DNA from 4 places in the Pseudoalteromonas sp. TAB23 genome. Region 3 is predicted to be linked to each of the others. Evidence: predicted binding sites of a transcription regulator. Region 3 holds the regulator's gene; each other region holds the start of a gene.
What was found. The regulator FliA, encoded in region 3, starts transcription of late flagellar genes. The targets are predictions, from matches to a motif close to CTAAAGNTNNNNNNNNNNNNGCCGATA.
Positions count from the first base shown of each region.

Region 1: a site for FliA is predicted at 4,824-4,850, ahead of L654_RS0121640 (DUF4402 domain-containing protein). Genes of this name have one in related genera too.
Region 2: a site for FliA is predicted at 4,114-4,140, ahead of L654_RS0110090 (DUF5610 domain-containing protein). Genes of this name have one in related genera too.
Region 4: a site for FliA is predicted at 4,535-4,561, ahead of L654_RS0124840 (VC2046/SO_2500 family protein). Genes of this name have one in related genera too.

Region 1 is NZ_AUTP01000324.1:113,277-119,234, reverse strand. It holds gene L654_RS0121655 (MSCRAMM family adhesin SdrC) at 1-2,805, opposite strand, end outside; gene L654_RS0121650 (fimbria/pilus periplasmic chaperone) at 2,840-3,670, opposite strand; gene L654_RS0121645 (DUF4402 domain-containing protein) at 3,680-4,162, opposite strand; gene L654_RS0121640 (DUF4402 domain-containing protein) at 4,166-4,768, opposite strand; gene L654_RS0121635 (SPOR domain-containing protein) at 4,884-5,438, opposite strand; gene L654_RS0121630 (SPOR domain-containing protein) at 5,810-5,958, opposite strand, start outside.
Region 2 is NZ_AUTP01000198.1:1,153-7,110, reverse strand. It holds gene ccoG (cytochrome c oxidase accessory protein CcoG) at 1-13, shown strand, start outside; gene L654_RS0110115 (serine/threonine protein kinase) at 100-1,074, shown strand; gene L654_RS0110110 (thiol:disulfide interchange protein DsbA/DsbL) at 1,109-1,732, shown strand; gene L654_RS0110105 (thiol:disulfide interchange protein DsbA/DsbL) at 1,749-2,387, shown strand; gene L654_RS0110100 (DUF523 domain-containing protein) at 2,447-2,899, shown strand; gene trmA (tRNA (uridine(54)-C5)-methyltransferase TrmA) at 2,910-4,007, opposite strand; gene L654_RS0110090 (DUF5610 domain-containing protein) at 4,170-5,309, shown strand; gene murI (glutamate racemase) at 5,375-5,958, shown strand, end outside.
Region 3 is NZ_AUTP01000220.1:42,280-48,237, forward strand. It holds gene L654_RS0112460 (chemotaxis response regulator protein-glutamate methylesterase) at 1-307, opposite strand, end outside; gene L654_RS0112465 (chemotaxis protein CheA) at 366-2,573, opposite strand; gene L654_RS0112470 (protein phosphatase CheZ) at 2,589-3,362, opposite strand; gene cheY (chemotaxis response regulator CheY) at 3,380-3,763, opposite strand; gene L654_RS0112480 (RNA polymerase sigma factor FliA) at 3,804-4,514, opposite strand; gene L654_RS0112485 (MinD/ParA family protein) at 4,541-5,401, opposite strand; gene flhF (flagellar biosynthesis protein FlhF) at 5,394-5,958, opposite strand, start outside.
Region 4 is NZ_AUTP01000366.1:9,621-15,578, reverse strand. It holds gene L654_RS0124870 (NCS2 family permease) at 1-473, opposite strand, end outside; gene L654_RS0124865 (SEL1-like repeat protein) at 592-1,056, shown strand; gene L654_RS0124860 (SulA-like leucine-rich domain-containing protein) at 1,355-1,789, shown strand; gene L654_RS0124855 (YchJ family protein) at 1,828-2,307, shown strand; gene L654_RS0124850 (diguanylate cyclase) at 2,382-3,299, opposite strand; gene L654_RS0124845 (DUF6172 family protein) at 3,491-3,793, opposite strand; gene L654_RS0124840 (VC2046/SO_2500 family protein) at 3,973-4,500, opposite strand; tRNA gene L654_RS0124835 (tRNA-Tyr) at 4,613-4,697, shown strand; tRNA gene L654_RS0124830 (tRNA-Tyr) at 4,747-4,831, shown strand; gene L654_RS0124825 (SprT family zinc-dependent metalloprotease) at 4,941-5,612, opposite strand; gene L654_RS0124820 (MHYT domain-containing protein) at 5,918-5,958, shown strand, end outside.

The DNA.
Region 1 (5,958 bases), on a different contig from region 3:
TGCGTACGCTAAGGCTAAAATAAATTTATTTTTAGCTTTATCATGCATATAAAAAGCTTCTTGCTGCTCTATTCGTGGTGCTATTAAACGGTAATAAATTTTTAAGATATTTAACGAACTAAAACTTCCTGCATTGGCAATGCTTCCAGTTGTTGCACTGAGCGCCTTTAACGTTAAATCAACGCCCATTACTACATCTCCTTGAGGCGATAAATTAACTGTTATATTTTGAGTGTTTTTTAGCTGCTTGCGTTGTTTATATTCATCATCAATTACTGCTTTATACTGCCCCGGTTTAAGGTCTGTAAATAAATAATAGCCATCATATGCTGCTTGAGTTTGTGCAACTTGATCCCCTTTCTCATTCAACAGCGCTATATTTGCAAAGGGTTGGATCTGTGTTGTATCACCTTTTTGTTGATAAACAACTCCCTCCACTTCACTTGCATTATTTAATGCGAAGTCCATATACTCTACAAAACCAGCCCTTGGGGTAATAGAAAAACCCTCGTTAGCTGGTATTAAAAACGGATCTTCAAAACTATTTCTATCAAGTATTATATCTGTTGTACGATTTGCTGGCATTGAAGTTAATAGCGCAACGCCATGTTCGTCTGTAATTGCTTGACGATAATTGTGAACGCCTTTTACTTTTACGCCGGCAACGCCGTGCTCATCATCATCCATAATACCGTTATTATTTTGATCTAAGAATACGCGTAACATTAAGCTACCCGTGTTAGTTAAGCTGCGCTTAGAGACAAAATATGTATTGTGTTCAACATCAAAACCTAAGCTAAAACGGCTATAAATACCGAGCCGCCAATCATCGTTACTGTTGTAGTTTAAGTTACTCGTTAAACTAAACTTGTCGCTTTGCCAATTGAGCCCTAATTCGGCCGATTGAATATTATTACGAAGTGAATCAGTTAAAGTAAGTTCCGCTTGTAAATCTCGGCCCAAGTTGCGGCTAAACTCAGCCTCGTAACTAACAAGCTCACTTACTGGCGATATACTATAATCTATACCAAACCTTGTGTAGGTTCTCCCAAAGCGCTTTTGAAAACGTGTTGTTCCAAAAGTACTCTTAGAGCTATCGTCTTGTTGCCACAGCAATTGGTTACTTAGTGCAAATCCTGAATATGAGTAGTTGAACTGGTTGCGTACTTGTTTAAAACGCCCTCTAATATCACTATCGTCATATAGGACGTTATTTTGATAAGAAAGGCGTCCATAGGTATTATTCATTAGCCCACCAGCTAAATTTATTTGGTAGCTGTTAAAATCTTGCTGCTGTTCGTCGGTACGATTTGTAGCGCTAAAAAGTAGTGATTGTTCGGCAATTTGAGTTCGGGCTGTAAATTCAAATTCTTGTTCATTGTTATTATTTTTTTCAACATTCGCATTTAATAATAATCGGTCAAATAAGCTTATGTTGGTACCAAATGCATACTTAAGTAGATCGTCATCTGTATTTTTTTGACCTGATGTAGCAGTGTATACAGATATATTATCTGTAAGCCCTTGCTCATATCTACCCGCAATTTGCCAACCCTGCCCCTGCGAGCTTGAAACATTGTTATTTAGTAACTGCTTGCCTTGTTCAGTAACCGACAATTCATAGTTACCTTGTCCCTGCTTAAGTTGATTTCCGTCCACAAAGTAATAATCACTTTTACGCTCAACTTGACCTTGAGGCCCATAAAAAATAAGCTCAAAATTATTAGCTCCAAATAATAGGTTTATATTATCAAAAATATAACGCCCATCTGCGAGGCTAAGCTGCTGGTCTATTAATATTTCATTACGATACAGCTCTACATCCCAACCTGGCTGTATAGCACCGCTTAAGTTAATTTGATTATTGACTATTTTTCTATTGGTTACATTATTAGAAACTTTAACACCTCGGGCATACTGACTACTGTAGCTATTACCAACTTGCGTGGCGATAACATCACCAAAAGATATTTCAGTAGGCATGAAGCCGTTTTTTATTTCTTTGTCTAAGTTTTGCTTTGTAAACGTTAACCTAGAGTTGGTAAGTAAGTCAGTACTTCGTCCAGACAAAAAATACTCTGCAGATAAATACGCAAAGTCTTGAGTGCCTAAAAGTGAATAGTTCGTAGAATGCCTATCATCGCTCGCGGTAAAATTTAGTTGTAAGTCGGCAACCGGAGAAGATAGCGCTTTATATGGGCTAGCTTTCCATGGCAGCGTAGGTGGCGATCTTTTGTTAGGTGATTTAAGGTTGCGCGACTGTCTGTATCTTTGTTGTTCAACCGGTAAGGGGCTCTCTGAGCTTATAAGTAATTCTAAATCTGGGTAATCAATATTAAACTCTAGATTTAAAGCATTATGTAAACTTTGAATATCTACATAAATATCATCTTCAATGGTAATTTGATTTTTTGCTAATAAGTAGCTCTGTGTAGGACTAGTAAATACAGCGGGTGTAACCGCTGCATTTAGAAAAAGAGGTTGTTGATTTGCTCCAACACCTTGAGCAATTCGATTGCTAGCATCAACATTCATTGCAAATTGTAGAATGTCAAATAAGTCGCTTAAACTAACTTGTACACTTTGCTCGCTTTTAATTGCTGCAACTTCACCTAAGTAGTATGAGTTTAAATAAAGCGAAAGTATTAATAACTCGCCTGTGGCGATTCGCTGTTGCTGATTTTCTTTGTTTTTATAATCAATTACTTCAACGGGCTTAGTTAGCTTTAGTTCAATTGCGCGTAGTGTTGTTAAAGCATCCCCTACGGAAGAATTAGGATTAGCGATTACACTATTACTAAGCAAACTACTTATGCTTAGTAATAGTGCATACAATAAATTATTTAGCGTCATTCACTGTTAAAACATTAAGTGATTGTGAAGTTAAAGGCAGAGTGTATTGTGCAAATGTAAGGTCTTTATATTCTTGACTGCCTTCATATTTAAAAATGACTTTTCCTGTTTTATCTAAATTTTTGTCACTAAATAAACTAAGGGTTACAAACGCATTATCCACTTCTGGATAAATACTTAAATTACCAATTTCTGCAATTTTAACTTGCTCGTTATTGCTATCAACAAAGTAAGCACTTAATTTACCGTAGCTACTAAACTTACCTTCTCGTTTTATATTCAATAAAAACTGAGGACGTTGATTGCTTTCATTTAGCACTAGTTGAGCTTGCTCTATGGCAACTTCTGGCTGTTTCATGTCTTTACGTAACAAAATAGGAATGCTGTAGCTCATAATCATATTAACTTTTATTGAGCTTGTTTTATTAGTATTTTCACCAGGCAATGCTTGAAATAGAAGATGAGAGCGGTACTCACCAGAAGCTAGGCCTTTAGGTTTACGTATTGCTATTTTTACTGTTTGTTTTTCACCAGGTGCTAAACGCATTTGTTTTGGTGACAAACGTGCCATTGAACTTAAACTTTCGCTTGTAGCCTCTGCCAACTGTATGTAGCCACCGCTAGGTTGCGCTTGCTTCTCACTCCATAAAACACGATATGTTTGATATTCATCACCTGTATTAATTACTGTAACTTTAGCGGTTCGTTGGCGTTCATCAAAACTAATACGGGTTGGAGAGATAAGTAAATTTGCGTATGCATTTTTTCCTAAAATACATACACTCAGTGCGAGCAGCACTACAACTTTATAAAGCATGTTTTTCCTTTAGTAATCAATCGTAATTTCTAATTGGGTGTCAGTAATAAAACTACCATCTAAGTAACTTTGGCTAGTCCCTGTCGTTATTAAACGGCCACCTACTTTGAGTAAAAGCTCTCCAAACTCATCGCTAGTTTGCGTTCTTGGTAAATCTACTAATACAACCGAAAACTTGGCACTATTAGCTCCTAGTGCTTCACTTTGCAATGTAGAGTCACTCGTTTTGTTAAACGATATTTGAGTAAGGGGAGGTAAATCGGTAAATAAAAGTTCTGCGGGATTACCCTCAGTTAATACGTAAATATTACCAAATGTGGTTGTTTCACCTTCATGGCTAATGGTTATAGAGCTTAAGGTATTATTTTGAGGGATAACTAAAGTGCCAAAATTAAGCGCTTCTTGTTGTATGCTTGCGCTATAGGCTTGCTCGCTAAACATTAACGAAAGCCAAGCAGAAACATACAAAAAGCGCATTGTTTGTTTAAACACTAATTAATATGACACTTCAATATTAAAGCTACCAGAATACTCACCATCAGGGTAATCCACACTTGATGCGTTTGATGAAGTAGAAAGAGTCGCGCCTATATTAAATGATACAGCGCCATCAACACCAGCCTGTAGGTTGGGCGTAGCACTTGTATATAATCCACCAGCATTAGTACCGCTCGTTATAAAGTAAGTCCAAGTACCTACAGTAAAATCAGGTTCATTCAACCCTTGACCAGCTAAAGGTTGTACTAAAGTATTTACTGGGTCGCTAATGGTTAAAATAGAATTTGGTACTACATCTGACACACTAAAAGCACCCGCTTCACCACCTTCAATTATTGATATAGTTGCCACATTACCAGCAGCGTCGTCTTGCGAGGTAACATTAGTTGCATCAGGATCAGGATTAATTGTAAGCGTAGCTTGCAGATTGCCTGTAGGATCTGAAATAGCACGAATAGTACCAAAATTTAAATCGTTATCTTTTGTGAGTACTACAGCATTTTGTACCGTTACTTTCGCTTCAAATGACTCTGTAGCAGCATAAGTGCTAAACGAGCTGACCACGGTGGCTACAGCTAATGCAGATAAATAAAACTTCATGCTAAATCCTTATAAGAAAATGGGCTTTATCAAATATTTGCCCAACTATAGTTAGTATCGACTATTAGTACAAATACTTTAATACTATATAAGTTTAAAAGGCCTAATTTATTAATTATATTGGCTTTCCGACAAAAGCAGCAATATTACATGCTTGATCAAGCTGATTAGCTAAATAACAAAACGCACTTACTTGAGCATCGTTTTTAAATGGACCTACACGTAATCCATACAAAGTCATATTATTATTTTTACGTTCAAACATAGTAAAATTAAATTGAGTAAATGCACTGGGGTATAATTGCTTAAGCCTTTCGACTCTTGCTTTAACAAGCTCTGGCTTTAAATACCAACCAAGCTGTGCTCCAATTTTAGTTTCATCTGTTAAGGTGAGTTCTGAATTTTGTAAGTTTGGTGTTTTTACTTCGGGAGTGTTATTTAGTGCCGTCGGTTCCAAATTCTGTGAAGGCTGATTACCATAGGTGATATCGGTTTTATTTTGCATGAGTAAAGGAGGGTTTTCAGTTAATTCACTTCGAGACGATAACGCCATAATTAACAGCTGTAAATCATCTTCCATAGCAGTTAAACGACCAATGCTTTCTTGCTGTAAGTGCCACTGCGAAACATACTCTTTTACTTGTTTATCAGTAATTAAAGAATGCTGCACGCTCTCGTTATTTACAGTTGCGCTGCTACATCCATATAAATAAAAAGATAAGAATAAAACTGATATTAAATGACAAGACTTAAAATACCGCATTGCAAAATGCACTCTACTAACCAAGATAATAAATCAAAGCAAATTTTGCGCCACTTTATAGCAACTTTTTAATTAAGTAGTCTATTTTGAGGTAAGAAAAGCCATATCGATAACAAGGCAAAATTTCATCATTTAGTTGGTATCACTAATTGTTGCTGCATTGCTCTAACTCCGGCATACATGCCGTCGTATATCAAAAATTATTAGCGAAGTTAGCGTCAGGTCTAATCCTTCAAATTGATTAGGTATTATTGTAGATTGATATTACATGCTGTGCGCTAAAGCTTTACTGGCTTATCAGTGTAGTTACTTACTATGCAATCGAGTTTGTACAGTTTGAATACGTCACAGTCTGCTTTTGCATTTTTAAAGTTTTGGTAAGAGCCAAGTTTCAGCCTGTAAAACATTTTGTCGTTTATTTTGGCGG
Region 2 (5,958 bases), on a different contig from region 3:
TAAAGCGCGATAATCACAACCTACCTTAAATAGGTAAGTTGATATAGCAATTAACAAAAGCGGGTATATAACCCGCTTTTTATTTTATATAAGAAGAGTATGAGTAAATTTAGTTTTATTGACTTAACACCTGACCTAATACTCGATGCAATAGAAAGCGTAGGTGTGTACGCCGAATCTGGTTTGTTGGCACTCAATAGCTATGAAAACAGAGTGTACCAATTTAAAGCCGATGATGGCCTGCGTTACGTAGTGAAGTTTTATCGCCCAGAGCGCTGGAGTAAAGAGCAAATTCAAGAAGAGCATGACTTTGCATTTGAACTGGCAGAAGCGGAAGTGCCTGTTGTTGCCCCTATTTTATATAATGGGCAAAGCTTGTTTGAACACGAAGGTTATTTGTTTGTGTTGTTTCCAAGTGTAGGCGGGCGTTTATTTGAGGTTGATAACTTAGATCAGCTTGATGTAATGGGGCGTTTAATTGGCCGTATGCACCAAGTAGCTAAAACAAAGCCTTTTACTTATAGGCCAACAGTTACCTGCGAGGAGTATTTACATACAGCCAAAGTTCATCTTCAAAAAAGTAACTTAGTGCCTATGGGAATAAATACTGCCTTTTATACTATTTTAGATTTAGTGATAGAGCAGGCGCAAAAACAGTATAAAGATGTGCAAAGTATTCGCTTACATGGTGACTGCCACGTTGGTAATATTTTGTGGGCAGGTGATGCGCTCATGTTTGTGGATTTAGATGACAGCCGCCAAGGTCCTGCAATCCAAGATTTATGGATGATGCTCAGTGGCGATAGAGCGACGCAACTGTTACAGTTAGACACCCTTGTGAATGCGTATGAAGAGTTTTGTGATTTTGATCACTCTCAGCTCAAATTAATTGAACCGCTGCGAGCGATGCGTATTATCCATTATATGGGATGGGTAGCTAAACGATGGAGCGATCCTGCCTTTGTGCGGAACTTTACATGGTTTGCTGATGACAAATACTGGGAGCAACAAATTTTAGCACTGAAGGAGCAACTTGCAGCATTGCAAGAAGCACCGTTAAAGTTATTGCCGTAATATTTTATTTAAAGACAAGTACAACGAGATACAAATGCTTAAAAAATTAAAACTGAGTTTATTACTTTTATGTTTACCATTTGCAGCACTTGCTGCACAGTTTGAAGTTGATAATCAATACACTGTTATTGATGTAGACAAAAGTACATCACCACAAGTAACCGAATTTTTCTCATTTTACTGTCCACATTGTTTTAAGTTTGAACCAGTAGCAAAAGCAATTGAACAAGGCCTGCCAGAAGGCGCTGAGTTTATTAAAAACCACGTGAACTTTTTAGGTGGCGTGTCGCCACAAGCACAAAGTAATTTAAGCTTTGCCTACTTAATTGCTAAGCAGCATGGTCTGGCGCAGAGTATTAGCGATCAAATTTTTAAAAGTATTCATGTTCAGCGTGCTCCTTTAACTGAAATGAAAGACGTTAAAAAATTACTTGAAGTAAACGGTATTGATAGCGCAACGTTTGATCAAGAAATTGCAAGCATGCCAGTTATTTCGGCTGAGCAAGCAATGCAAAACAAACAAAATAAATATTCAAAATTAGGCGCACTTACAGGTGTACCTACTTTTATTGTTAACGATAAATATAAAATAAACCTCAACACCATCAAAAATCAAAAAGAACTTGATGAGTTAGTAGCGTTTTTATTAGCACTATAAATTTCGGAGCATAATAATGATTAAATTAGTTAAAGCAGGTTTGCTTGCAGTACTACTTCCTATGGCGGCAACAAGCTTTGCAGCAACGTATGAAGAAGGCGTGCATTACGACGTTGTTTCTGAGCGCGCAACTAAAAAGCCAGAAATTAAAGAGTTTTTCTCATTTTACTGCCCTGCATGTAATAACATGGAAGCACTAATTGGTGAGTTTAAGCCTAAGCTTGATAAAAACGTTAAATTTAAAAAGAGCCATGTTGATTTTGTAGGTGTACGCGACCCAGAAAACCAACAGATGATGAGCCAAGCACTCGCTACTGCAGAAGTGCTTCCGCAAAAAGATAAAATTGTCTCTGCAATCTTTAATCATATTCATACAAAGCGCGCTAGTTTTAATGAGCTTGCAGATGTAAAAGATATATTTGTAGCGCAGGGCGTTGATGGCGATAAGTTTGATAAGCTGTTTAAAAGCTTCTCGGTACGTACGCTGAGCTCTAAAATGAAACGCGATCAAGACTACTTTAAAGAAAAAGGCGCACTACGTGGCGTACCTACATTTATTGTAAATGGTAAGTATAAATTAAACCTAGGTCGTGAGTCGGGTATTACTGAACCAGAAGATATTAGCAAACTGATTAATTACTTAGCTAATAAATAAATTTAGCCAAAATAAAAAAAGCTCCTTAAGGAGCTTTTTTGCTTTATAAGGATATAGCGATGGAAAAAATATTAGTATCGAGTTGTTTGCTAGGGCAGCCTGTTCGCTACGATGGTAGAGGACACGCAATTTTGCATCCACAGCTTAATTTGTGGCAAAAACAAAATAGATTAATTGTGTTTTGTCCTGAGGTCGCTGGTGGGCTTCCTACTCCTAGAGCTCCTGCTGAAATAATACAGGGGAGTGTAATTACTAATTTAGGAGAAGATGTAACAGAACAGTTTCAAACTGGAGCTAATATAGCGCTAGAACTCTGTAAAAAGAATCAAGTTCGTTTTGCTCTACTTAAAGAATCGAGCCCTTCTTGCGGACGAAATACAATATATGATGGAAAGCATCGCGGAGTAAAAATCGAAGGGCTAGGTTTAACTACAGCATTATTAATAAAAAATGGTATTCAAGTATTTAGTGAAAAGCAAATACCAGCACTTATAAAAGTACTGGCACTTTAATTTTGGTTGGTTATTTGCGCTGCAAGAAAACACCCGACTCAATGTGATGTGTATATGGGAACTGATCAAATATAGCAAAGCGCTTAACGTTGTGCGTACGTGTTAGGTGATCAAGGTCACGCTCAAGGGTTTCAGGATTACACGATATATAAATTATGCTTTCGTAGTTAGCCACTAAGTCACACGTTAATTCATCCATGCCCGCGCGCGGTGGATCAACTAATATGGTTTGGCAGTCATAGCTTTTAAGGTCAATACCGTCTAAGCGAGAGAAAGTACGCTCTCCATTCATTGCTTGAGTAAACTCTTCACTAGACATACGAATAATATCTAGGTTCTCTACGTTATTTTTAGCAATATTGTATTGAGCAGAATGAACAGATGATTTTGATATTTCTGTTGCTAATACTTTATTAAAACAGCCCGCTAACGCAATTGAAAAGTTACCGTTACCGCAATACAGTTCTAATAAATCATTTTTAAGTGGTTTACATAAATCTTGCGCCCACTCCAGCATATTAATATTTACTTTTGCATTAGGCTGAGTAAAGCTATTTTCTACTTGTTGATAAATAAGCTCTTGACCATTAACTGTTAAACGCTCAGTTACAAAGTCATCACCCAGCACTTCTTTTTGTTTGCGAGCACGGCCGATAAAGTCAATTTTGTATTTACTGCTTAGTTTTTCTTTAAGCGCTTTAATTTCACTTAACCATTCATCATCAAGTGGTTTGTGATAAAGCAAGCTTACTAAAATTTCACCGCTTAGCGTGGATAGGTAATCGATTTGAAATAACTTACGACGTAATATTTCACAAGGCTTAAGATGCTCAATCATCACCTGCATTATTTCACCAACTAGAGGCGCTGCTGGATCAAATGTATCAACACGGATTTTTTCTTTTGTTTGTTGATCAAACATAATGTGAAACAGATCGTCACCGTCGTGCCATACTCTAAATTCAGCACGTTGGCGGTAGTTAGTTGGCTCTGAGCTAAATACTTCTAGTTGCTCCACACCAAAACGTTGGAACTGTGCACTAATACGCTGCTCTTTTTCACTTAACTGCGTTTGGTACTGTGTGGTATCTATTTTAATAACTGCCATTAACGCTACTACCTTATCTAAGATCTGTTTATCGGCGCTATTGTAGGGAGCGCTGCGTATTTGTCTAGTTTTGGCTAGCATTTATGCTGTTTTATTGAACATTGTACTTTAGTTTTTATTGTTATAGCCGATAATAAACTACGCACGCTTAGGAGACGAATCATGAAAATAGGTAATTATGGCTTTACGCCAAACAACAACATCAATAAATTCAATAATAAAGCTGATATACAGCAACCTACAATTACGTCTCCTCAAGATAGCTACCAACAACGAGGCCGAGAGTTGGCTGCAAAGGTGCTTGGCGATAAAATGGCTGAGCAGCTTGGATTGCCTATCGCAGAAAAAAAAGCAGATAAACCACTATTTGATTTTGATGAAATAGTAAAAAACGTACTCGATTTTGTAAGTAGTGCTGTTAATAAAGCAAAAGCTAACGGCGCTGATGACGAAAAGCTCAAAGATATGTTAGGCGACGCGCGCAAAGGAGTCCAAATAGGGATTGACGACGCTGTTGATGAACTCAAAGGTACAGGCGTATTTAATGATGACATGGAAGAGGGGATTAATAAGTCCAAAGAGGGAATTTACAATGGGCTTGATAAGTTTGAAGAGTCGTTATTTAACCCACAATCTGCCAGCGTAAATATAAGCCAGGCTCAATATGTCAGTATGACGAGTAATGCAGAGTATAAATTTACTACCGCAGAAGGTGATGAGGTAAGTATTAGTTTTGCTGATGCATTTGAATCTCAGTCGGCAAGTGGCTATCAGCAAAACAATAATAGCGAGTCGTTTGCAAGCTCATCATCGCAATCTCGGCAGGTATCATTTTCGATGTCGGTTAATGGTGACTTAAATGAGCAAGAGCAAGAAGCTATTAATACGATGATGGAAGACTTACAAGATTTAAGTAAAACCTTTTTTGGTGGTGATTTAGATGAAGCATTTGAACAAGCGCAGGAGCTGAGTTTAGACAGCGATCAGCTGGTGGCTTTTTCTATGGATTTACGCCAAACAAAAACAATAGCAACAGTTAAAAGCTATGAAGAATATAGACCAGCACCAGAAAAACAAGTAGCGGAGGGTTTAGCTCCTTTTAATGACGACCTTAAAAATGCTTTTGAAAAAGCGGGTGAGCTTGGATTACAAAATCAGCTAGCTGGCATTCTCCAATGGTTAAATCAAGATCAGGAACAAATAGATAAGTTAGTAGATTACACAAAGTCTATGTTCGAAAACCTTAATCAGTTAAATTCTGCGGCCGACAGGCTTACTGATTTAGAAACCACGCAAAGTTAAACTACTTTCTTTTATAAATACCTCATGGCAAACTGCCGTTCTTAAAGTAAAGTGGGAACGGTAGTTTGTCAGCGCATATAATGGTCTTTGATTCAGGTATTGGTGGAACTACTGTACTTGAGCATATAAAGCAAAGTATCCCCAATGCTCAGTACAGTTATTTTATGGATAATGCATTACTGCCTTATGGTGCTCAATCCCAAAAAACCATCATTAACCGATTATGCTCACTTATTCATTTCATCAAAGCTAATACGCTTAATGTTGATTTAATTGTAATAGCGTGTAATACCGCTTCTACATCTGCACTTAGTGCTGTTCGCCAAATGACAGATATTCCTATAGTAGGTGTTGTGCCAGCAATAAAGCCTGCGGCAGAGTTAACACGTTCAAATCATATTGGCTTATTAGCCACACCGGCAACGGTCGCCAGTTCATACACTAAAACATTAATTACTGAGCATGCTCGTAATGTAACCGTTAATCTATATAGCAGTGTGGAGTTAGTAACTTTAGCTGAGCAATACTTTTTTACAGAGTCTTTGGATACAAACAAGCTGCATCAAGTGCTTGATGGCCTACATATAGATAAAACTATAGATGTACTTGTATTAGGATGTACGCACTTTCCAATATTAGCAGAGCCTAT
Region 3 (5,958 bases):
AATCCATTGCTCCAGCATCTAGCGCATCAAACGTTGCTGTTGCGCCATCACGTGTTAGTGATGAAAACATTAAGATAGGCGTTGGATTACTCGCCATTATCTCTTTAACTGCGCTAATACCATCAAGCACAGGCATTTCTACATCCATAGTGATCATATCTGGACGTAGCTGAGCTGCTTTTTCAACAGCTTCTCTGCCATTCACAGCAAAGCCTATAACTTGTATGTCGCTATCTTGCTCAAGAATTTCGCTTACCCTGCGGCGAAAAAAGCTTGAATCATCAACAACTAAAACTTTAACGGCCATTTAGCTCTCTTATTAAATTTATGCGTAGGTATATATTAAATATATACCTACTTTATTATTAGCCTGCGTAATGTTTTAACATGTTTGGAACGTCTAAAATCAGTGCAATGCCACCATCTGAAGTAATTGTAGCGCCTGCCATACCTGGGGTACCTTGTAGTAACGCATCAAGTGGTTTAATTACAACTTCTTCTTGGCCAATTAATGAGTCAACAACAAAACCAATTTGCTGCGTACCAATTTGCACAATAACTACATGGCCTTTTGCTTTTCGCTGTGAACGATCTGAGCCTTTAACTAACCAGTGCTCGAGGTAGAATAACGGTATTGCCTTTTTACGCACAATAATTGTTAATTGCCCATCAACCACATTTGTTTTCGTTAAATCTAAGTTGAATATTTCACTAACACCAGCAAGTGGTAACGCAAATGTTTGTGCGCCAACAATTACCATTAAGGTCGGTAATATGGCTAAGGTAAGTGGTACTTTTATCTCTAAAATAGTACCTACGCCTAACTCAGATTGAATACTTACAGAGCCGTTTAATTGGGTGATTTTAGTTTTCACCACATCCATTCCAACACCACGACCTGAAATATCAGATATCTCTTCTTTTGTAGAAAAGCCAGGTGCAAAAATTAGGTTGTATGCTTCAGTGTCAGAAAGTCGACTCGCTTGATCGTGATCGAGCACACCTTTACTAATTGCTATTTTTTTCAGTTTCTCAGCATCCATACCAGCGCCATCATCTTTAATGGTCAACAAAATATGGTCGCCTTCCTGAGACGCAGATAAAGTAACATTACCTGTTCTAGGTTTACCTGCAGCCTCACGAACAGCTGGCATTTCAATACCGTGGTCAACCGAGTTTCGAACTAAATGCACAAGCGGATCAGCTAGTGCTTCCACTAAGTTTTTATCTAAATCGGTTTCTTCACCTACAAGTTGTAAGTCAATGTCTTTGTTTAAGCTGCGTGCTAAATCGCGTACTACGCGAGGGAAACGACCAAATACCTTTTTAATTGGTTGCATTCGCGTTTGCATAACCGCGCCTTGAATATCAGCAGTCACTACATCTAAGTTAGAGATAGCTTTACCCATTGCTTCACTGTCTGAGTTGGTCGCTAAACTAACCAAACGATTTCGCACAAGTACTAACTCACCAACCATATTCATAATTTGGTCAAGTCGTTTTGTATCTACGCGAACTGTCGTCTCTGCTGCTGGTGGCGCTGATTTTTTAGGCGTTGCTGGCGCTGCTTTAGCAACCGGTTTTTCTACTGGTTTAGAAGCGGGTGCTTTTACAGGTTCTGGTTTTTTTACAGGCACACTCGCTTTTGCAGCTGGTTTAGCTGGGATATTGGGCTGTTTCACAGCTGGAGTGCTTTCTATTGATTTAGGTGCAGTGCCTTTACCATGAAGTTCATCAAGAAGCGCTTCAAATTCATCATCACTAATTTCATCATCTGATGAATTAGCAGTATTTGACGCTGGTTTAGCTGGTTCTACAGGTGCTTTAACTACACTACTTTGCTCAGGTGCTTTACTCGCAACCTCACCAAAACTGCCAACTCCATGTAACTCGTCTAATAAGCTGTCAAATTCATCATCAGTAATATCACCATTAAAATCACTACTACTTGCTACTGGCTTTTCAACTGCAGGACCTTGTCCTTTACCGTGTAGTTCATCAAGTAAGTTTTCAAATTCATCTTCAGTGATTTCGTTTATTTCAGCATCACTAACCGAAGGAGTTCCGCTAAACATTTCATCAAATGCAAATGGATCTTCCTCATCAGCTATTGGCGTATCAATTACTTCATCAAGAGGTTGTTCAACGTCAGTTTCTGAAGCGACTCCGTTAAGCTCGGCTTCTGTTGGAGGTAGGCCCAAAATGTGGAGGGTTTGAAGTAACTCAGGATCTGCTGGTTCTGGCTTATCCCTATTTTGGATAGTCGCGAACATTTCATTAATGGTGTCGAGCGCTTGTAAAATAACATCCATTAACTCTGAATTGACCGTTCGCACGCCTTGACGTAGTAAATCAAATACGTTTTCAGCGCCGTGGCAAGCATCAACAAGTTCTGTCATAGCTAAAAAGCCTGCACCACCTTTTACAGTGTGAAAGCCTCTAAATATGGCATTTAGTAACTCGGTATCTTCTGGATTATTTTCCAGTTCAACTAACTGTTCAGATAAAAGCTCTAGGATTTCTCCTGCCTCTACAAGAAAGTCTTGTAAAATATCTTCATCGACTTCAAACATGCAGTTACTCTCCTCTTAGAAGCCCAAACTTGATAAAAGATCATCGACTTCATCTTGATCAGACACAACATCATTACGCGATTCTTTATCAATAATAGGGCCTTCAGGACCTGCTAAAGTTTGTGTGGCAACTGGTTCTTTTATTTTTTGTTGTTCTACTTTATTCGCTGTGTTGTCACTGTCATCTTGTTCAGCAAACGCTGTTAAAAGATGAAGTAAGCTTTCTTCTACTTCTCTAACAAGTTCTATAACACGGCGAATAACTTGACCTGTTAAGTCTTGATAGTCTTGAGCCATTAGTACATTTGTCATTAAGCTTTGAAGCTCATCCGTTTTATGATGAGAGTTATTCATAAACTTATCGATACTATGGCAAAGTTGTTTAAACTCACCAAGCTCAATCTCCCGGCTCATTAAACGATCCCATGTCGGTTTGATATGAGATATTTCATCTGCAAGTTGCTGAGCTATAGGTAAACTAGCCTCAACAGCATCCATTGTTTTATTAGCCGCATTTTCTGTCATTTCTATAACATAATTAAGCCGCTTTTTAGCATCTGGAATCGCATCTGTCGTTATGTTAGTTAAGCGAGTATCAAGCTCAAAACTTTTAAGTGCTTCGTGCAGTTGACGAGTCAACTTCCCAACTTCAGCAAATAATTTAGACTGCTCTTGCGAAGCTGTCTCTAAAATCAACTGATTAGCTTTATCTTGCTCATCGTTTTCTAAATAAATGACGAGTTGACGAGCTTGTTCTAACGTTATTTGAGGCGCAGCTGGTGCTGACATAAGCCTCTCCCCCATCATTAGCCTAAGCGTTCAAATACTTTCTCTAATTTAGTTTTTAATGTTCCAGCCGTAAATGGCTTAACAATATAACCATTAACGCCAGCTTGCGCTGCAGCTATTATTTGTTCTTTTTTAGCTTCTGCCGTTACCATCAGTACAGGGATATGTTTTAACTTATCATCTGCACGAATTGCTCTTAAAAGGTCAATACCTTGCATTCCCGGCATATTCCAATCTGTAACCACAAAATCAAATACTTGATTTTGTAACATAGGCAAAGCTGTAGACCCGTCATCAGCTTCTTGAACGTTAGTGAAACCTAAGTCACGTAATAGGTTTTTTATAATTCGTCTCATCGTTGAAAAATCATCAACTACAAGAATTTTCATGTTTTTATCCAAAACATCCCCCAGTGAGGTATTAACCTTAGTTTACTTACTACTAGTTTATCCAGTCATTGATTTTAGCTTTAAGCTTAATCATCGCCTGACCATGTATCTGACTTACACGCGATTCGCTTACATCGAGTATATGTCCTATTTCTTTTAAATTCATTTCATCGTTATAGTATAAAGAAAGTACCATTGCATCACGCTCTGGTAATGACTTTATTGCATTTAGCAAAGACTCATTAAACCGATCATTTTTAACATTATTAAAAGGTTTGTCTAGCGCTAAATCTTGGCCTACGGGAGTAATAACATCCTCATCTACACCAAGGTCTTCTATGCCTAATACTTTACTGGTATTAACATCATTTAAAATATGATGGTACTCATTGAGTGAAATTTCAAGTTTTTCAGCAACTTCTGTATCTGTTGGTTCGCGATTCAGACTGCTTTCGAGCCCAGTAATTGCTTCTGCAACTTGTCGGCTTTTACGGTGTACTGAACGAGGAGCCCAATCACCACGACGCATTTCATCAAGCATAGCCCCGCGAATACGAATACCGGCGAAGGTTTCAAAGCTTGCGCCTTTTGTTGCATCAAAGTTTTTTGAAGCTTCTATTAAACCTATCATTCCTGATTGAATTAAATCATCAAGCTGAACGCTAGGTGGTAATCGAGCAATTAGATGACATGCCACTTTTTTAACAAGTGATGCATGTTTCTCAACAATCACATTTAAGTTTTGTGTTGATTGATATCCCATAGCTCTATTCACCAATGTTGTCATAATTAGCCGTTTACTAGTTTCTCAATGAAAAACTCTAAATGCCCAGATGGTTGATTTGGTATTGGCCATTTAACTGCTTTTGTCGCCAGCGCTTTAAACGCGAGAGCGGCTGGCGAACTTGGAAAGAGCTCAACAATCACCTTTTGGCGACGTGTTGCTTTGCGCATATTTTCGTCATAAGGAACCGTTGCTACTAGCTCCATTGAAACATCTAAAAAGCGATCGGTAACTTTAGATAGTTTTGCAAACAATTCAGTGCCTTCACGCATACTGCGGACCATATTGGCAACAATTTTGAACTTATAAACACCGTGCTCGCGGCTTAATACTTTAATAAGTGCGTAAGCATCGGTTATTGATGTTGGTTCATCGCACACTACAACCATTACATCTTGTGCTGCTCGTGAGAAGCTTAGCACCATGTCTGAAATACCAGCGGCTGTATCTACAATTAAAATATCAAATTCGGTATTCAATTCGCTAAATGCACGAATTAGCCCGGCATGCTCAGATGGCGATAATTCAACCATACTTTGCGAGCCCGATGTAGCGGGTACAATTTTAATACCAGCAGGGCCTTCAACTAAAATCTCGTCAAGCTCACATTCACCTGACAAAACGTGTGATAAATTGCGCTCTACACGTAAACCAAGCATCACATCACAGTTTGCTAGACCTAAGTCAGCATCCAGCACTAATACTCTATTACCTTGTTGCCCTAGTGCAATAGCGGTATTTAGAGAAACATTTGTTTTCCCCACACCACCTTTACCACCGGTTACAGCGATAACTTTTACGCCGTTGTTATTGTTTTGACTCATTTTGCGCAGGCCGCTTGCTTGATCTAATACTGTGTTAATCATACATCCCTACTGTACTTGGCGCCACTGCTTGGTGCCTTGAATGTTGTGCTTTTGTTCTTTTTAAATATAACTGCTCAGCCTTTTTCACTAGTTTTTCAGCATTTGCAACACGAATATCTTCTGGCACTCGTTGACCGTTAGTAAGATACCCTATTGGAAGGCGATTTTGAATCGCAATACTAATAATCTCACCCAAACTTAATGATTCATCTAACTTAGTGAAAATACAACCACTTAACTGTACTTTTTTAAAGTGACGTACTGTTTCTTGTAATACATTAATTTGTGCCGTTGCGCTTAGTACTAAGTAGCTGCGAATATCCACACGTTGGTTACGCATTAACGTGTTTAACTGCTCAGTTAAACGTAAATCTCGCTGACTCATACCTGCTGTATCAATTAATACTAGACGTTTATTTCGTAAATGATATAAAACTTCAGCTAATTCATTAGCATCTTTAACTTGCTTTACACCACAACCAATAATACGGCCGTAAGTAGCAAGCTGTTCATAAGCACCAATTCTGTATGTATCAGTAGTTATTAAGGCCACTTTA
Region 4 (5,958 bases), on a different contig from region 3:
GGGCTTGAGACAATAATGCCTGCATTTTTAAGGGCAATTAATGCTAAAAAAGCACCTATACCCGTTGCGATTGCTCGCTTGAGCACCAGAGGTATGGCATTAATAATCCACTCTCTGACTTTAAATAAGCTTAAAAACAAAAATATACAACCCGACATAAATACAGCCCCTAACGCGGCTTGCCAGGTATACCCCATTCCTAATACGACACCATACGTAAAAAAGGCATTTAGCCCCATACCAGGCGCTAATGCTAATGGATAATTAGCCCATAAACCCATTATAAAACAGCCTATCGCAGCTGCTATACATGTCGCTACAAATGCAGCCCCTTGATCCATCCCAGCCTCTGCAAGCATAGCCGGGTTTACAAATACAATGTATACCATAGTTATAAAGGTAGTTAGGCCAGCAACGCATTCGCGTTTAACTGTTGAATTATTTTCGCTCAGTTTAAATAAGGCTTCGAACATAATAAACTTGTGATAGTAAAAAGTGGCGAGATTTTAACATAAAAATTATCTTTTACAGGACATTTTACCTTGCTATATACTAAACTGTTAGAGTAGTTAAAATAATAAATGAACCAATATGCTTAAAACAACACCTTGTGAGCAAGACTTAGAGCAACAGCTAGATAATATTTTAGGTTTTGTTACTCAACCCGAAAATACCTCTGTGCCCGTTGATAATAAAAAAGATGGGCAAAGTACGTTAAATAAAGCCCTATATTATTTAAAAAATAATCAAGCTCCATTGGCTGCAAAATGGATGCGACTTGCTGCAATGGCGGGAAACCATAGAGCACAGTTTTATTTAGGTTTATTTTTTGTGAAAGGTGAAGGCGTGCCACAAAGTGTATTTCATGCTGTAGCTTGGTTAAGCTTAGCAAGTAGCCAAGGGTACGCCCCTGCCACTGCAGCGGTTACAGATATACGCAAACATATCGAAACTAAGCGATTTAAAGATGCTCAATGTTATGCGGCAAGTTTGTACGAACAAATCCACCAACTCCAGTTTTCTCATATGATCCCTCGCACGAGTGAAAACACATAAGCTAGCTATGGCAGAAGTACTGTATGCAGTGTTAAAAAATACTGTATATGGTTATAAAGATAATCCTATACAGTATGAAACCCCAAAATGAAGACACTACTCAAAAATTTATTTTTAGAATACCTCCTCAAAAATAATTCCATAACAAGCTGATTAATAAAGAATTATAAATTCAAAAAATAAAAACAATGATCAAAAGCTGAATAACTGTACAAATAAATAGCATAAAAGGCTTGCACGAAAGCACTGTATAAACTACTGTATATGAATACTGTATAAAAACCCAGTGAGTGAAATTATGTTACAGCCTATTACCGTAAGAACAGTTAAAAGTTACCAACAAGACGAGCAAAGCGATTGCGTAAATTTAATTCAAATTGAAGATGAAATTTCAGCGACCTTTGAGCTTTTAAAAGTATTACACCAATACAATAGCTCTAATGCATGGACGTTACTAATTGCTCCAGATCATGTACCTAGCAAAGCTTTACTTGACTCATGCTCTATTGATACAAGTAAATTACTTGTTATTAGACAAAAGCACCTAGTAAATTTAGAGTATGTATTAAATTCTGCATTACATAACGGAAACTTTGCAGCGGTAATTACCTGGACCGATATAGTTAATAACCAACTACTTACGAATTTATCGTTCGATTTAAGTAAAACGAATACAAAACTATACTGTTTTACTAAAAAGTCTCAAACAACAGAGATACCACTCGCCCAATAAGCTTGTTAAACTAATGTTTTAGACTTTGTATTATTATTATGACTTCACTCAATATCACATTATGTTTTTGCAGCAGTGGGCACAATTATGCCGATTGCTGCGAGCCACTTCACTTATCTGTTAAGCAAGCTGACTCTCCTGAACAACTTATGCGCTCACGATTCAGCGCTTATGTTATTAAAAATGCAGAATATGTTTATCAAACCTACGCAAAAGAAAAACAAGCTGAAAATTCGGTTAAAGAAATCAATGATTTTGCTAACAGCTGTCGATTTATAAATCTTGATGTAATTGGGTCAAGCCATGATGACGATACTGGGACTGTAGAATTTAAAGCCCAATATTTTTATCAAAACTTATTTTGTGAGCTTCACGAAAAATCGCAGTTTATTAAAGAAAACACTCAATGGCGTTATTTAGATGGCACTATATATCCTGTTGAAGATATTAAAGTGGGCAGAAATGATGACTGCCCATGTGGTAGCAATAAAAAGTACAAAAAATGTCATAGCGTGTAATAAATAATCTTATTTGATATTTATCACCTACAAGGTGTTTTTAAGTGGCAAAGTGATTTATTAGCTAGCTAAACTTAAAAACACACTTGGTTACGACCTTGCATTTTAGACTCATACATTTTTTCATCTGCGATCTGCAAGGTGTTTTTGTTATTTACGTACGGTTGTAGGGTTGCACCGCCAATACTAATAGTCACAAAGTCATATTCTGAATATCTGTGTAATATTCCTAAATCGACCACATTTTGTTTAATTTTATCAGCAACACAAATTGCACCTTCAGTGCTTGTATGCGGTAGAACAACTACAAACTCTTCGCCGCCGTAACGCGCAACAAAATCGGTTGGCCTTTGCAAACTATTAGTAATAGTTTGTGCAACAAGGTTTAAAACCGTATCGCCTTGCACATGACCATAAAGATCGTTGTATTGCTTAAAGTAATCTATATCGATGAGTAATAGTGCATAGTCGACTTTTTCTCGTAAGGCGCTTCGTTCCATTTTAGAAAAATGCGCATCAAAATAACGACGATTGAATACCTTTGTTAAATCATCTAGAAATACTTTTTGATTGAGTAAGTCATGTTGTAATTTTAACGTTATATGCGCACGAACTCTTCTAAATAATGTTTCTTTTTTAATCGGCTTTTTAATGAAATCGACAGCTCCGGCTTCCCAGCACTCTTCTTCTTCGTTTTCAAAGGATGTAACAAAAATAACTGGGATATCCTGTGTTTCAGTATTATTTTTTAATTTTAAACATGTATCAATACCACTCATTCCACCCATATTAATATCGAGTAGGACTATATCGGGTACATTTACATTACAAATTTCAATTGCTTCTTCACCACTTCCAGCTGTTGTCACATTAAAATGCTCAGATAATATTTTTTTCAATACGATTAAGCTTAATAACTGATCGTCAACTATAAGTACTTTAGAATTCTTTAAACTTAATTTCAATTGATGGTCAGAGTAATTTATTGGCATAGAAAAATGTTTTGTTTTTTAATTAAAAACAGCCTATAGCATCACATTTTGTTATGCAAATGTTAATAAAAAAGAATTCTACTTATTAGTTACTAATAAAAATGATTTATGGTGAATCTTTATTGCATAAAAACAAAAAATGAGCCACTTGGGCTCATTTTATAACTTTGAATACTTAATTTAGTTAAGTATTATTCGTCATCATCTAAATCTAACTGTTGACGTTGAGCAGGTCGAGCTAAAATCTCTACATAGAAAGAGGTCAAACCTTGCTTTTCAATTTCGCCAATTTGGTTACTTAATTCAGCAACGTGCACAACTTGCGCATCTTCAGCTGTGTTACCAAACTTACAGTCAAATGCCCAATAGTCAGCATCTTCAGGTAGCGTTTTATTACGCTCTCTTTTCAAATATTTTTTCACTTCGTGCTTTGCAGCATCAACCATACGAGGGTATTTGATTTTCTCGTGATTTAGCGTGAATGTTTTCTTCATTACGTTCCTAATTACCTTGGTTTAATGATAATGGCATTTCATGTCATACCATTTGACGCCATTATAGCAATTGCATTTAATTTTTGGATGCTTTTTTTTCATTAAATCAATTATTAGCAAATATATAAAGCAGACCCGTTATAAAGCATATATTAACTGGTGATTATTACAATCATATATCACACCGCAATGAGCTGAAGTGGTTGATGTAATGCATCATTATTAAGGCTGTCGTAAAAAGCAGCTGCATCTATTGGGGGATTAGCTAGTTGGGTTTGTTCGCTTTTAATTCTTCTTCTGACGGCAAGCTCACAGTTATCTATTATATTAAGTGGAATATGCTTATCATCATTTCTAATCGCAAGTGGTTCAGGGCTTAAGCATTGTCTTAACTTAATACTTGTCATACCACAGTGCTCTCCTTCTTGAGATATTAATGATGCATTAAATTGTCCAACCAACATATTATATTCATCAGGGGCTAAAAGTTGCTTTGGACCTGCGCCAAATTGCTTTCTTAACGCCTCTTCTTCTATAACTAAATTATCTGTTTCAGTTTTTGGTAAATGAAATTGACTAAAGTCGAGTGCGTCATGTGACAGCATCGCTAATAATAGTGCAAATTCGCCACGGCGATTTTCATGCACACTATTATTGAGTCTACTGTTTAACTGACTCTCTGTGATTAACAAATCATCTATTTGCATAGTCTTTAGCCGATTGTGGTAACTGATAGATATTTATCGGCTTTATTTCAATTTTCTTTAGCTTTTTTCTTTACTTAAATACGCAATTTGCTATTATCAGCGCCGTTGCATTGGAGGGGTTCCCGAGCGGCCAAAGGGATCAGACTGTAAATCTGACGGCTCAGCCTTCGCTGGTTCGAATCCAGCTCCCTCCACCACTTTTCTTACCGCTAAGTTAAGTGGGGCCAAATGCAATAAAATTAGTGTGGAGGGGTTCCCGAGCGGCCAAAGGGATCAGACTGTAAATCTGACGGCTCAGCCTTCGCTGGTTCGAATCCAGCTCCCTCCACCACTTCTCTACTATTCCTATATTCCTATATTCCTATATTCCTATATTCCTATATTCCTATATTCCTATATTCCTATATTCCTATATTCCTATATTCCTATATTCAGTAACATCAAAACACCCACTGTAAACTCATACCATTTTGTTTTAACCAATTAGATGATGTTTTGTAATCGGGGAAAAACGCCTCTACTCGCTGCCAAAAAGCTTTGCTATGATTTAAATACTTTAAATGGGCAAGCTCATGAACAATCACATAATCTATAGCGTGGTAAGGAGCACCTATAAGATGTAAATTAAAAGTGAGTTCTCGCTTGCTATTACAACTCCCCCACTTTCGTTTATAAACACCTATTTTTAAATCATTTGGCAACTCTTCACCCATTTGAGTACAGAAATACGCTAAACGCATCTCTATGTATGCAATAAGCTGCTCTTTTAAATAAGTCTCTAATAGCTGTCGATACTTTTGATTAGTGTTTTTAACTCGAGGAGATATTGTAATAAGTAAGTGGTCATCATACGGGGTTACTTTGGAATCTTGGCCTGAGTCCAGTTTCAAATAAATAGTTTCTGAAAAAACACTTATTTTTTTAGATTCAACAGGGTACTGCTTAGTGTCCTCAATTAAAAATTGTTTTTTTAATTGTTCTGCAACCCACTCTTGTTTGTCAAATAACCAAGTATCAATGTGTTTTTTTGCGACAAAATGTGGCGCATACACAGTTACCTTTTGACTATGCACTTTTATTGCGACTGTTTTGCGTCTAGTACTCTTTTTCAATTGATATTCAAACACGACCTAAACTCTAAATATTGCATCCGTTTATATAATCCATATTACCATCAATTTTAAACTCTTAAGCATAAAGTCGCACTTAACTCCTAATCCGCTTTATTATAATAAGCTATAGATTGAGCCGTCTATTTTATTTGAATTGAAAGTTAAAACATTTTATTTACTTCAATAACAAAACAATAAATAAACTTGCTTAAAATTCGTCACTTTATAGCGCGATTAGAAATAACGGTTCATTTATTAGTAAATTAGATTAAACTTGTAAAATAAAGATTATATTTCGAGCCGTTATGCTATCAGCTTTCTTCATTACAGACCAAGATCCAAGCCT